Regions from separate parts of the Spiroplasma mirum ATCC 29335 genome, predicted to be linked through region 3. Evidence: riboswitches for the same ligand, from Rfam matches in the RefSeq annotation. Region 3 holds a riboswitch; each other region holds the start of a gene.

Region 1 (4,878 bases), 240 kb from region 3:
ATGGTCAAGGAACATTATCATTAATGCCTGATAATATCATTGGTATGAATTTGAGCAAAATTAATGGTGTTGACATACCAATGAGTATCTTATCTGCTATGGGTATGGGTAATTTAGTGAGTTTTATAAATAGTCTTAATTTATTAGACAACGGAATAGAAAATATATGAAAACAAAGACACATATATAAGAGAGGTTTTCCCTGATGATTACTATTTATAAAATTAAGGAAGCACGACATAGAATCAATGATTATATTAATTCTGATAATATAATTCATGATCTTACATTATCAAAAATGCTTAATATGGAAATATATTTAAAAGTAGAGAATTTACAGCGAACAGGAAGTTTTAAAATTCGAGGAAGTTTAAAAAAGATACTTTCTTTAAATGAAACCGAACGTGCTAAAGGGTTTATTGCTGCATCTGCTGGCAATCATCCTCAAGGTGTTGCATTGGCATGCTTATTAACAAATACTAAATGTACAATAGTAATGCCAGAAAATGCACCAAAGTCAAAAATTGAGGCAACCAAATTATTATGGTGCAGATATTATTTTATCTGGTTCTAATTTTGATGAGGGCGTTAAAAAATACATTAGAAGTTCAAAAATTACAGCAATTAACATTTGTACATGCTTTTGATGATGAAGATGTTATTAGTGGGCAAGGTACTATTGGATTAGAATTAATTGAACAAATCCAAGGTTTATATACAATAATTGTTCCCGTTGGTGGAGGCGGTTTAATTTTAGGCATTGCTATTGCTGCAAAAACATTAAATCTAGAAATTAAAATTATTGGTGTTGAAGTTGAAAATGTACCATCTTTAACAAAAGCCTTTCAATTTGGTAAATCAATTGAAGTTGAACCTAGTAAAACAATTGCTGATGGTATTAATGTTCAAAAAATTGGTTTAATTACTTTTGAGATATGTAAACAGTATGTTGCTGAAATTGTTACTGTTTCAGAGAAAAGAGGGTAAAGGAAACAATTTAGTTCTTATTGGCAAAAGATAAAATTTTAGCAGAAGGTGCTGACGCTTCAGCTTATGCAGTAGTACTATATAAAGAAATTAAATTAATTCAAAATACTAATGTAGCAATCATTATGTTGGTAGGAAATATTGATTTATCTAAATTGAATGAAATTTTAAATGAAAATATAAATTAACTTTAGTAGTTTATTTTTTTAATTTAAAAATGAAAAATTTTGATTTATTTATAATATAGTTTAAGTATGAAAGATATTGATCTTTCAAAAATTAAATAAAATAAATGTGGTTTTTAATTAGGGAATTGTGTTAAAAGCACAAGCTGTACCAGCAACTGTAGAACTGACGAAAGCTGTAATATGTAATAACCACTGAGAAAATTTCTTGATAAGGGCAGTAAGTAAGATGAAGTAAAGCCAGTAGACCTACAATGTTTTTGAAATTTGATTACTTCTGGAATAAAGTAATCCTGTAATTTATTTAATTTTTGTATTTTTTACAAAAATGAAAAATAATAAATTATTGAATTTTATTAATAAAGATAACAAAAATAATATTAGTTATTTTTGTTTATTTAAAGTACTTAAATAATAACTAAAATAGAAACGGGGAAAAGTGGGAATGAAATTAAATGATAAAAAGTTTTTATATAATAAATAAACTGATGGGGGATCTACTTCAACAATAAGTAGTATTAGTTAGTAACTCGTTTGCTATTTTTACTAAAGAAAATCCTTTAAATTCATATAATAATGATTTATTAAAAAGAAGAAATGATGAAAATTGTTAATGTTGAAAAAAATGATTCAACTTATGAAAATGATAATATGTCAGCAGATACACCAGCCGGTCAAATGATGAATATGGCTGCAACAGCTGCCAAAGAATATGCTTTACGCTTTTTATTAAGTAAAGAATATCGTGATGCTCATCAAAATGAGGATATTCATATTCATGATTTAGATTATTATCCATCAAAAACCACAACTTGTGTGCAATATGATTTAAAAGATATTTTTTGCTAATGGTTTTTGAACAAAAAATGGAATGGTCCGCGAACCACAAACTATTTAGTCGTATGCGACACTATCAGCAATTGTTTTTCAATCACACCAAAATAAACAACATGGTAGTCAAGAAATTCCGGCTTTTGATTATTTTTTAGCTCTTGGTGTTTTAAAATCATTTCGTAAAAATTTAGTTAAACAATTAGAATTTATTTTAAAATTAAATAATTTAGAAAATTAAAAAAATTGACAAGCACTAATCCAAGAAAAATTTAATACTATTGATTTACATCTTAACGAAGAAGTACAACTTGAAATTAGTAAATTATTAGATTTAAATATAAACCAAGTTAAAATTGCATTTTAGGAAGCATATCTTACAACAGAAAAAGAAACTTTTCAAGCAATGGAAGGATTTATTTATAATTTAAACACAATGCATTTCATGAGGAAAAACCAAGTTGTTTTTTTTCATCAATAAATTATGGAACCGATACTTCTTCCGAAGGAAGAATGATGATTCGCCAAGTATTATTAGCAACTCAAAAAGGACTTGGAAAAAATAAAACACCAATTTCCCAATTTAAATTTTTAAAGTTAAGGAAGGAATCTTTTACTCTGAAGAAGATTTTAATTTAGCAATTAATAATTGAAAACAAGCTAAACAGGAAATGCTAAATTATAAAACTAAAAACTTTGATTTATTAATTCTTGCTTGTCAAACAAATTCAACCCGATTATTTCCTAACTTTGTTTTTTAGATACACCATTTAATAAGCACGAAAATTGAAATCCTGCTGATCCAAATAATTATTTAAATGAAGTTGCCACGATGGGTTGTCGCACAAGAACATTTGAAAATATTAATGGGTATAAAACACCAGTTGGTCGTGGTAATATTTCTTTTACCGCTATGAACTTATCTCGTTTAGCCATTGAAGCGGTAAAAGAAGTTAAAGAAGAAAATTTATCATATGATGATTTTTTAAAAAAAGTAAGTGCCTCATTGTATGAAAACATCATAAGGACATATCAAAAGATGAATATCTGGTAAATATGATTAACCAGGGTAGTTTAACAATTGGTTTTATTGGTGGACACAATGCCATGAAAATGATTTTTGGGGAAGGCCATAGTGAATTAGAAGCAGCATATGATTTGTTATACCAAGCAGTATTAACAATGAACGAGATTGCTAATCAATATAAACAAAAATATAAATTTAAACTATTCAGTTATTGCCACTCCGGCCGAAGGATTACCTGGGCGTTTTACTAGAATGGATGTTAAAAAATACGAAATTATTTCTGGTGTTAATGATAGTAATTATTATATTAATTCATTCCATGTTGATGTTAAACAAAATATTAGTATTTTTGAAAAAATAAAAAAGAAGTACCATTCCACGCAATTACATTAGATGGACATATTAGTTATGTTGAATTGGATGGAGCTATGAAATATAAAATTCCTGTTATTTTAAAAATACTTAAATGTATCTTTGATAATAATATTGGTTATGGATCAATTAATCACCCCGTTGATGTTTGTTTAGAATGTCAATTTTCAGGAATTATTCCTCAGGCATATGATAAATGTCAAAGCAATAATATCCGTCGCATTCGTCAAATTACTGGTTATTTAACTGGTGATTTAAATAGTTGAAATTCAGCGAAAAGATCAGAAGAACATGATCGGGTTAAACATGGAATTAACGAAAATAAATAACTTTAACATTAAAGTTTTAAAAATTTATCCTGAAACAACTAGTGATGGCCTTGGGTTATGTTATAGTATTTATTTAGTAGCGGGTTGCCGGCATGCTTGTTTTGGTTGCCACAATGTCAGAAGTTGAAATCATAATAATGGCCAACTTCTAGATGATAAATATCTTGCTGAAATTATTGACCAAATTAATGCTAATTCGTTATTGGAGGGTGTTACGTTATCGGGAGAGGTGATCCGTTTTTATGACTCCCTATTTTTAAGACAATTGTTAGAATATTTTAAAAAATATACTAACAAAAATATTTGATGTTATACAGGCTATACGTATGAACAAATTATAAACAAACCAGAGTTAAATGCGTGTTTAAAATATATTGATGTCTTAATTGATGCGTGGTTCGTTTTAGAATTAAGAGATATTTTACTTCCTTTTAAAGATAGCAGTAACCAGCGAACAATTTATTTAAAAAATTGTAAACTTGATTTTATTGATAATTATTTGGAAATTATTAAATCAAGTATTTTTATTTTTAAAGGAATTCTTTTTTTATTAGTTAAATTATTTATGAGAAATTAATAAAAAACGAGGATTATTAATGAATAAACTACTAGCAATTATTGCAACCAGCATTTTTTTAATATTAACCCCACTTTCTTTCGTCCTTGAACAGACAGTTAATGGTCAAGTTTCGAACATCCTGAATAATGAAACTAATAATCTATAAAATAAAAACAATTTAAAAATATATTTATCAGGTGTAACTTATACTAAAACTTTAAATCAAACCGAATTAAATAGTAAACAAAAAACTTATTTTAATGCTAGTTCAGCTGTCACTATTTTAGATTTAGATAACTATGGATTAACAAAAAAAAACAGTTTCTTGATTTAGTACCAACAGTTAATTTTTCACTTGCCAAAAATAAAATTGTTATTAATAATCATAAGGTTAAAGGTAAAGAAAACTTTAATTATATATTAGATATTGCTAATAATTTTGATCTTGCCAAAAAAAGTACTGCAGTTCGTGGAAATTCTTCTATTGATGATTATAGAAAATTAGCATTATATTATTTATGATTTTCATTATATTAAGAAAATAATAAAATAAAATTAAGAATGGAGTATTTATATAAAAAAAATCAT
Region 2 (4,878 bases), 330 kb from region 3:
TTGGTGCTCCAAATTCACGAAGGTTAGTTAAACATAAGGCTACACCCCCACCGCGTTTTGATAATTGTAAAGAAGTTGAAATTGCACGACAAATTGATTCCATATTATCTTCAACTCTTAATAAGTAACACGAGATGTATTCTCCTCGTTGTTTTTTTCCCGCGTTTAAAAAAGTCGGAGTTGCTGGTTGAAAGCGCCCTAACATCATTTCTTTTAGGATTGCTTGGGCGGCATGAAAATCACCATCCCCAAAAAATAATGCATTCATTACCACCCGATCTTCATAAGTTTCTAAATATTGCTGATTATCAAAAGTTTTTAAAGCATAGGAGTTAAAAAATTTTAACGCTCCCATAAAACTAGGAAAGTGATGATGATAACTTTTGGCAAGAGTTGTTAATTTTTCAATTTCTTCGATTTGATATTTATTAATAATTGTTTCATCATAGTATTGTTCGGCTACTAAGTAGGTGATGCGCTCTTTAATATCATCAAATTTTTTAAGATTTGGTAACACATGGTGGTTTAAATAACTTTCAGCCGCTAACACGTCAAATTGAAAATTATCTTTTCCCCGTTCAAATATTTTTGATTTTGCATTCAAAGCAATGTATTCTTCATTATCTACATTATTTGTTAACAGAGAAACTTTATTTGTCTTCATAAATTCTATTCCTTTCAAAAATCACTTAATATTTTTTTGATGGTTTGAACATCATGTGGAGTTCCTAGTAATTCAAATTGGTATAATAATGGAACCTGTAATTTTTTGGAAAGAATTGGTCCAGCCACCGCAAAGGTGTCACCAAAATTAGTATTTCCAGAAGCAATCACCCCGCGGCAAAACTGGCGATTTTGGTTGTTATTTAAAAATTTGATTACTTGTTTAGGAACTGCTCCTTTATAATCATTGCCACCACCCCCATATGTGGGGCAAATCAAAACATAATCTTTCGCAACTAAGATTTCTTCTGATAAATCATAGGGAATACGTGTATTTTTAATATTTAGTTTTTGGATAAAGCGGTGCGTATTATTTGATGTTGAGGAAAAATAAACAACATACATTTCACCCGTTGGTTTGGTAACTGATTGGTTGGAAACTCTAATAACATCCTCATGCATAATTATTCATCAAATCTAAAATTCTCAATCTTCGTCTTCAGTTTCTTCAGTAATCCCCATTACATAAGAAGAACCATTTCCAGAAAAGAAATCATGGTTTTCATCTGCGCGGGCTGATAACTGAGTGAAAATCTCGGGGGCAATTCTAGTTTCTTCCTCACTAAAAGGTGATTCATAACCTAAATTTTGTAAAAACTTCCCAGCATTATATAAACTAAAGCGAATTGCATCTTCAGCTAACCCAAAACCTTCATAAAGTTCATGTAAATATTTTTTTTCTAAAATAATTAACTCATTTAGTAAATCAAAAACAAATTGTTTCATTTCTTCCTGCTGAGCTGGGGGTAATTTAGCAACTTTTTGTTGGTATTTATAACCACTATAATAGTTATGAATAACTTTGTCTCTTAAAATTAATCGGATAATATCCGAAGTATTTGGGAGCTTACCACGGGCCGATAAATAAAATGGTAAATAAAATCCTCCATATAGTAAAAATCCTGGCATTAAAGCAGCCGCAACTTTTGATTTTAACGGATCATCACCAACATAATATGGAATTAACGCTTGGGCACGTTCTTGTAAACTTTTTGTGTTGATAACTCATTCATGGGCTTCTTCAATTTGCTCACTTAAACATAAAGTTGAAAAAATAGTTCCATATGATCGCGCATGAACAGCAACCATAAAAGCAAAGTTTGTATAAATAACTTGTTCATGGTCGGTCAATGAGTTAGGAATTTGGGCAACATCCCCAACCGTTGCTTGGATTGTATCTAATAATGTTAAACCAGTAAATGTGCGGGTAATTAATTGTTGTCATTCCGGATTTAAAGTACGTCATGATGTTAAATCATTAGAAACTGGGATTTTTTCTGGTAACCAAAAATTTTGGGTAATTCTGGTTCATACTTCTAAATCTTTATCATCATTAATGACATTTCAGTTAACTGACCGCATTTTCCCCTGAAAATTAGCTTGGGCATATTCAAGGGGTGAAAGTGATGCTTGATAATATTTATTTTTTTGTGCTGCCATAATTGCTCCTTTCAAAGATATTTTTAATTAATTAGCGTTACTAAAATAAACCCAAAAGTAATCTGGATTTTTTAATTATTCAACAATATTAATTCCCGTTCAATGCTAGATGGGATTTGTTAATAAATTATGGAAAGTTAACAAAAAACTTGTAATAATCCCTAAAACAAGTTTTCCTTGACAACTAAAAAGCATTCACTTCATTAGGGAAAGGAGTACAAATATTTTTAAATTATTTAAAAGTAATCAAAAAAAAGCATTAGCAAGATTATCAAAGATTACAAAATAATTTTGTTATTTCATTCCCAGGAATAACATAATTTTAGTGAGATAACAGACTGGTTTCCTGGCTTAGCATCATTTTACTAGTTACCCTTCTCAAAGTTTCCTTTAATGGCTATGTAACGTTCATCCGCATCACAGTTGCTGGGACAGCAAGAGAATCTAACTCTTTTCCCAAACATCTATTATTCCAAAGCTATTTAGTTGTAAACATATCTTACTATATTATTTTTAATTTGTAAAATAATAAAAAAGAATAATAATTATTCTTTTTTATCCTTAATTATAAAGGTTTTTTGTATTCATTTGTATTTGTTGAAGAAAATTCATATGAGTCAAGACGAGATATCTTTCCTATTTTAAGTTTTTTTCCGCATTAATTTTTTTCGTAATAATAGTTTCTTTTTTTTAATTTTGTTACTACTAATTCACCATCATTAATTTCTTGCTTTTATTTTTCTTGAATTTTGTGAATGGTCTTCAAATAATTATCTATTATATTAATTTTTGGTTAAAAACTTGACCATAATTATTAGCAGTTATAAATCTTAATAAACAGCTTTGAGCATTTAAAGCATTTCACAAAAAACTTTCAAATTCACCAGTATCACTAAAAATAACATCAGTTATTTTAAGTTCTTTTTTTTGATACTTACTTTTACTTAAAATTTGTTGCTTACTGCTTCTTGCAAATAACATTCCGTTTGCAAATTTGAAGAGTCTTCTAATTTTTTCTTTATAGAATTTTCATAATAATTCTCGTGCTTTATATTCATTGTAACGAATTTGGCCTTGAATATTATAAACTTTTTGATAATTTGTAAAAGTTTTTAAAGCATCTGTTCAATTTAAATAAGCACTTTTATCATTCCACTGATAAACTGTTATTGGTTTCTCATAAGATGCTGATAATACATCTCGTGATAATTCTCCACTACCATTAATGGTAAAATTACCTGGATTTTGGATTGTATTAACAGTTGCAATTGGGATTTTATTTTTAATATATAACGATTTAATTGTTCTCTAGTATTAAATACCTCACCATTAAATACATAATTATTGTCATTAAAGCCAAAACTTATTACTTCCGCATTCGATCTAGCCTTGGACCAGAATCATAAAAATATTTCAAAGACTCATCTCTTTAATCTCAGAAATTAAATCTGCCCTTACCAATGAAACTTCTATATCTATATCATCAAAATATAGTTAGCATAAAAATAAATAAATACTCTATATTAGAATTTGCCAAATAATTTAATCTATCATAAGTCATTTCTAGATTACTTACTGATTTATCTTAATAAATCAATTCTTAAAACTATTTTTTAAATAACATTTATTAAAATTATCTTTAAAAACTAGTAATAATTAAATACAGACATTAATATGCCTTTTTAATAATAACATAATATTATTTTATTTAATTTTAAATTATAAAAATTTTTTTATAAAAATAAGTTTTAATAATTCTTAATAAAAATTATTTTACGGTTTCTTGTTCTAATTCACTTTCTAAATCAACTTCTAATAAATTATGTTCTGCTAGTTCTTGGTCAAGTTCAATTGTATGTTCAGTACGTTTTAAATCTTTGTAAATAAAGAACCCAAACAAAATTCCTAAACAAATTAAAATTACTAATAATACTGTTAAAGCAATAATCGTTAACATCTACTCCACCTCGTCTTCTAATTTAGGTTGTGATACTTTAGGAATTTCATTTTGAATAACTGTCTTCTTAATTTTATTTTTTTTAGCATCAAAAATTTCAGGACTATTAGCTAATGCCGAAATTATTGGTACCAAAATTCCTAACACTAATGCTAAGATAAAAATATATAATGGGTTAGTTGTTGTTGAAATCACAAAATCATAAATAGAAAAGCCAATAATAATAAATAAAATAACCGGGATAACATAATACATCATTAAGCGGTATAATGTCCCTAATTTAATTCATGAAACTTTATTGTTATATTTAATTAGGACATCTAATTTTTTAGTTTTATGAACAAAGAAGATTACTTGTGCAAATGATACTAAAATTAAATCTAACCCAGCAGCTAATAATTGGAAGGAATTAATTAACTGGTAAGTATTTTCAAATACTAACGCTAAGCCAACCACAATGATTAATGTACATATTCCAAAAATAACTCGGCGCTTTTTAAAATGATACTGAGTCTCAATTGCATCTACAATAACTTCGGTATTTCCGACCGTAGTACTTAATCCCGCAATGAACAAGGCTAAGAAAAAGAGAATTCCTAAGAAGCTACCAAAGCCTACAACAGTATTTTGGTTAATAATATGGAAAGTCTTTGGAAGCACATTAAAGACGAACACTATCGAATCACTACCAAATTTATTAGTAATTTCTTGCTGGAATAATAAAATGTTAGTTTTATCACTTATACTATTATTAACAA
Region 3 (4,878 bases):
CCTATGAAATGTCCTTATTTGAGTTTTATAATATTCTGAATGATTTTTATTTAAAAGTTGCTCAAAATATTACTTTGTATAATAAAAATGAAAATGACCATCAGCGGAATAAAAATATTTTTAAACAGTTTTTATTTTTAAATAGTTATGATATTGTTTGGTATTTTTATCATCGTTTAAAACAAAGTTTACCATCAAACCAATATCAACATTGCTATGATAATCTCTTGATGTGTTCATTATTATATGAAGTAACTAGTATAAATGCCTATGAAGGAATTTTTCCTAATTACCAAGAAATTGAAGATTTAATTGATTATTTTATTGAACATAACCAGTTAATAGTTAATGAATTATTATTAATTTTAAAATATAAACTTAACCATGAAGTATTAATTGCAAGAGAATCTCATCAGCAAGATTCATTATTATATGGTAATTGAACTTTTACTGTTCGCCAAGCATTATGTATTATTGAAAGAACAAATTTTATTCCATCAAAACCCTTACGAATTATTGCTTTTCAAGCTGGACACTTAACTTTTGATGAAACAAAACTAGTTATTTTAGCCGATACCGAAGTTATTAACTATGGGAAATTAACTAAGTATGACCTCACCACAAAAGAATATTGGTGATCATTACCCGAACAGATGAAAATTAATAATAAATTAGTAAAAGATATTCAAAACCCTAATATCACCAAATACTTATTTTTGCAAAATAAAATTAACCATACATATCCAAACCTTAAATTAAAGTTATATGATTTTATTGGAATTGGAAAATATTTAAAAATGGTTGACTCTGACATATTAACGGCAGAATTTAGTTTAATTAGTTAAAAAAAACCTTTTTTTGGTTGAAATCTGAAAAGGAATTGATAATTTTCTTTTCAGATTTTTTAAGTTAGTTGGGAAATTAATCAATAAAAATATATTGTTTTTAATAGTCGTGATTTTATTAAGTTTTACTAAAATTGTGATATTATTTGTTGCTTGTTATAATGATAAACACCATATCGAGAAGGGCAAAGGAGAAAGGAATATGGAAGAAAAAAAGCTTTATACTATTTTAAAACAATATCAAAATCGATTTTTACGACAAAAAGACATTGGGAACTTATTTTTTTTACAAAAAATAGTATCGCTACTAACCGTAGTATCATTGATTTATACCAATTATTGTTTACTAATTTTGCTGAACTTCAAGAAGAATTTCAAAATTTTTTAACCGGATCAGCACTCAAACTAAAAGAGATAAACGCTTATAGTATTCCAAACATTGATTTGCATTTAAAAGTTTTATACTCTTCCGAAGATGATAAAGTTTTTATGCATAAATATCGGGAATTATCAACCAAATTAAATATTTTTAAAGTAAAACTAATTTTTGAAGAAATTATTAAATTTTACAAACTTAAAAATAAGGATAATCCTGAGGATTTAGTTAATAAAACAATTAAATTTCTAAATTCATATTTTGCTGAACAATTTGATAACTTAAAAATTATTGTCAAAGATTCTGAAAATGAATTATCAGAAAAGGGGAGCAATGTTTTTATCTTGGTTATCCATATATTGAAGGATTTTTAGAAACAGAAGAAGTTTTTTGGGAACCATTATTATTATGGCCAATTGTGGTTGATAATAATAAGGTTAAACGAGAAAAGACATTAAGAATTGAAACAATCAACGTTATTATTAATCCCATGATTAAACTTCGTCAGTTAGCAGCGCACAAAATTAATTTAGACTTAGTTAATTTTGATCCGCTGGACGATGAAGAGGATGTTAATAAAATTGAAAAAGCGCTCATGGAGCTAAGTAAGATTGGGCTTACTTTTAAAAATAATAACCCAACTGTTGTTAACCAAACGAGCATTATTACCAATTTTTCGTTATCATTAAAAGCTTATAATAAAGAACAAGCAGCCAGTGAGTTAAAAAATAAATATAATTTTAATGAAAGTGCCATTTTATGTTGTGCTGCTTTTATTGGGATTTATAAAACAACTAATACGGTCTTATTTACTGATTATAATAAAATTTTAGAGAATACTAATTTAGGGGAATTAAATGATTTATTTTTTTAAATTTTAAATGAATATTAAGATTAAAAAGAAAAACGGATTGAATTTGAAAAAAGTTTTCGTGAACAAGATGTCATTGCAATTAGTGAGTTAGATTTTTATCAAAAACTAGCAATTAAAAAAGCAATGAATTCAAATTTAATTATTGAAGGACCACCGGGAACAGGAAAATCACAAACAATTACTAACCTAATTGTTAATTAAATTTACCGCGGTGATAATGTTTTATTATGTGCGGAGAAAAAACAGCCTTAAAAATTGTTTATAATAACATGAAAAAATTTCAAAAATATTTTTTATTTATTGATGATATGAATAACAAAAGTTTTGTTTTTTCACAAATTAAAGCCGCCATTGATAGTTTTTTAAATACCGTGGTTAGTGAAAAACAAAAGATTAGTGATGATGAAATGGATTATTATTTTGATAAATTCCGTGAATATCGTCAGCTAATTGAAGAAGAAAAAACCCAAAATTATACGCTGTATAAAAATGATTTAAAAGATATTAATAATTACTTAGATCCTAATTATTATGAACATTTAAATCAATATGCAATCTTTTCGTTAGTCTTAGAAAGTTTTACCGAAGATGTGGAAAAGATTTATGTTAACTTAGATGATATTATTAAAATTAAGGAATTTAAGCAAAAGTTTGCTGTCTTAATTGAACAGCATTATAAAAAAATTAATTTCTTAAAATTAAGCAAGTTATTAATCAAAATAAAAGATAAAAAATTAGATTATTTAATCTATAACATGCTAGCAAGGGTGAAATTATTAAATAATTACATGATGGTAATATTTTGACTATTGGTTTCACACAAAAAATTTTGCAATTAAATGATAATGGGACAATTAAAATGGAAGTTTCTAAAATAATAGAATCATTTGCTGGTATTTTTTTTAGAGACTTCTGACCATAAATTGTTTATTTCACTAATTACTAATGATTTTAAAGAGATTTATGTGTATCAATTAAATAATGCGTAATTTATTTAAATTTAAAAAATAAAATAACACTTGCATTTTTGGCAAGTTCTTCTTATTATTAAGATAACAACTTAAAAAAGCAAATTTTGGATATTACAGGAATTAGGTGCAAGTCCTAGGCTGTTCCAGCAACTGTAATGCTGATGAACACTATAAAAATCCATTGAGATAAAGATCTTGAGAAGGAATAGTAAGTAAAACGAAGCTAAGCCAGTAGACCGATCTAAAAATTTACAAAACAATTATCAGCATGATAATTATTATCCCTGGGGTTTTGATAATTAATTGTTTACTAGTAGTTAAAAATTAAGGTTAATCTTCTAACCAAAACCTACTAATTAATAATTATTCAAAACGCTCCAAAAGCGTTTTTTTAGTTTTTAAGAACTCATAAGTAAAGGAGAACAATATGAATAAAACTAATAAAAAGAATTGAATAATGTGGTTAATAGCTGCCTTAGCTAGTATTATTTTTAGCGCTTCGGTAATCTTAAACATTACTTATTTACCAAAATATTTTGCGTTAAAAAATCGGGTTGATAATACTTTAAAAATAAAAATTAATGCCTATGATGCTACGAAATCTAACCGTGAGATTTTGTTTAGTTCAAACTATGAATCAACAATGTTAACATTAGGAGATTTAATGCAGAATTATCGCGATAGTTTTTCGGTTATTGCCAGTGGTTCACTGGGGCATTGGCTAGAAGGAATTAATACTAACAAAGGATGAATTAAAAAAACACCCCATGATAGTGAATATTGAACAATTACCAGTCCAACAAATTCAAAATGTAAGGGGAATACTGATCCTAAAAGTAATATTCCTGATATTTGTGAAGTTGGGATTGATGATTTATTCTTAAAAAATAATGATGTTTTTAATTTAATGTTAGTTATACAATAAAATTATGAAAAATTTTTGAGGTAAACTAAAAACAAAATTTTTGTTCCATAAGCGTTCTTATACTATTAAAACTTTAATTCAAATTTGCTTAATTCCAATTTATGCTGCTTTAGTTTTTACGTTAAAAGAGGCAATGGCTTTTTTACCGAACATTGAACCAGTGACATTATTAATTTTATTTGCTGGTGTTTATTTTCCTTTTTTTATGAGTTTTAGTATTAGTTTAATTTTTTGTTTTCTTGATGGTTTATATTGGGGTTTTAATTTAAGTTGGTGTTTACCATACTTAATTATTTGACCACTCTTAGCGGTTATTGGGCGAGTTTGCCGTCCTGTAATTCTAAAATGATGGTGAACTTTTGTCATTATTGCCGGTATTTTTGGGCTATTATTTGGTTTTGTCTTTGCAGTTATTAACTGACTTTTAGTTGTTATCATTGGTAATCAAATTAACGGGGGACAAAGTTTTGTCTTAATTGCCTGATGATTAAACGGATTATCTTATGATGGCATTCACTGTGCTGGGAATATTATGATGGCAGGGGTTTTATTTTACCCTTTAACAAGACTATGAGTTAACCATCTCCAGTATTATTTATTTTATGAAGATGATAAACGAATTATTTCTTATAATATTTTTTTCAAAAAATCCAAGCAAAATTAGAGACTACTTCATCATTTGAAATAAAACCATTAGAACCATTAATTGAAGATAAAAAAACACAAGATAGGTAGTTACATTTAAGAATGAAAAATTTACTAACAATAATGTCAAGTTTAACATTAATTACTACCCCAATTATTTCCCACTTGGGAAATATCCAAAATGGAACACACCAGGAGTTATTAACTCCGACAGTTGATAATTATTATCAAATTGATGCTAA

The links. A riboswitch is a leader RNA that binds a small molecule or an ion and turns the genes downstream of it on or off. The one in region 3 is predicted to bind cobalamin.
Region 1: linked by a shared signal. The riboswitch ahead of nrdD (anaerobic ribonucleoside-triphosphate reductase) and the one ahead of P344_RS01895 (hypothetical protein) in region 3 are both predicted to bind cobalamin.
Region 2: linked by a shared signal. The riboswitch ahead of nrdF (class 1b ribonucleoside-diphosphate reductase subunit beta) and the one ahead of P344_RS01895 (hypothetical protein) in region 3 are both predicted to bind cobalamin.

Annotation. Positions count from the first base shown of each region.
Region 1 covers NZ_CP006720.1:134,751-139,628, forward strand. Annotated here, with positions in the region: gene P344_RS00635 (lipoprotein) at 1-275, shown strand, start outside; gene P344_RS07735 (pyridoxal-phosphate dependent enzyme) at 299-574, shown strand; gene P344_RS07740 (pyridoxal-phosphate dependent enzyme) at 580-987, shown strand; gene P344_RS06470 (hypothetical protein) at 1,008-1,175, shown strand; cobalamin riboswitch at 1,295-1,423, shown strand; gene nrdD (anaerobic ribonucleoside-triphosphate reductase) at 1,770-2,021, shown strand; gene nrdD (anaerobic ribonucleoside-triphosphate reductase) at 2,818-3,057, shown strand; gene nrdD (anaerobic ribonucleoside-triphosphate reductase) at 3,060-3,281, shown strand; partial or broken gene nrdD (anaerobic ribonucleoside-triphosphate reductase) at 3,196-3,731, shown strand; gene nrdG (anaerobic ribonucleoside-triphosphate reductase activating protein) at 3,709-4,308, shown strand.
Region 2 covers NZ_CP006720.1:708,617-713,494, forward strand. Annotated here, with positions in the region: gene nrdE (class 1b ribonucleoside-diphosphate reductase subunit alpha) at 1-664, opposite strand, end outside; gene nrdI (class Ib ribonucleoside-diphosphate reductase assembly flavoprotein NrdI) at 670-1,125, opposite strand; gene nrdF (class 1b ribonucleoside-diphosphate reductase subunit beta) at 1,141-2,163, opposite strand; cobalamin riboswitch at 2,483-2,646, opposite strand; gene P344_RS03550 (hypothetical protein) at 2,941-3,144, opposite strand; gene P344_RS03555 (hypothetical protein) at 3,932-4,120, opposite strand; gene P344_RS03560 (SLC5/6 family protein) at 4,121-4,878, opposite strand, start outside.
Region 3 covers NZ_CP006720.1:375,189-380,066, forward strand. Annotated here, with positions in the region: gene P344_RS07370 (P-loop NTPase family protein) at 1-845, shown strand, start outside; gene P344_RS01880 (hypothetical protein) at 1,185-1,595, shown strand; gene P344_RS01885 (hypothetical protein) at 1,640-2,095, shown strand; gene P344_RS08055 (AAA domain-containing protein) at 2,183-2,296, shown strand; gene P344_RS01890 (hypothetical protein) at 2,323-2,934, shown strand; cobalamin riboswitch at 3,156-3,325, shown strand; gene P344_RS01895 (hypothetical protein) at 3,494-3,991, shown strand; gene P344_RS01900 (hypothetical protein) at 3,996-4,655, shown strand; gene P344_RS06615 (hypothetical protein) at 4,739-4,878, shown strand, end outside.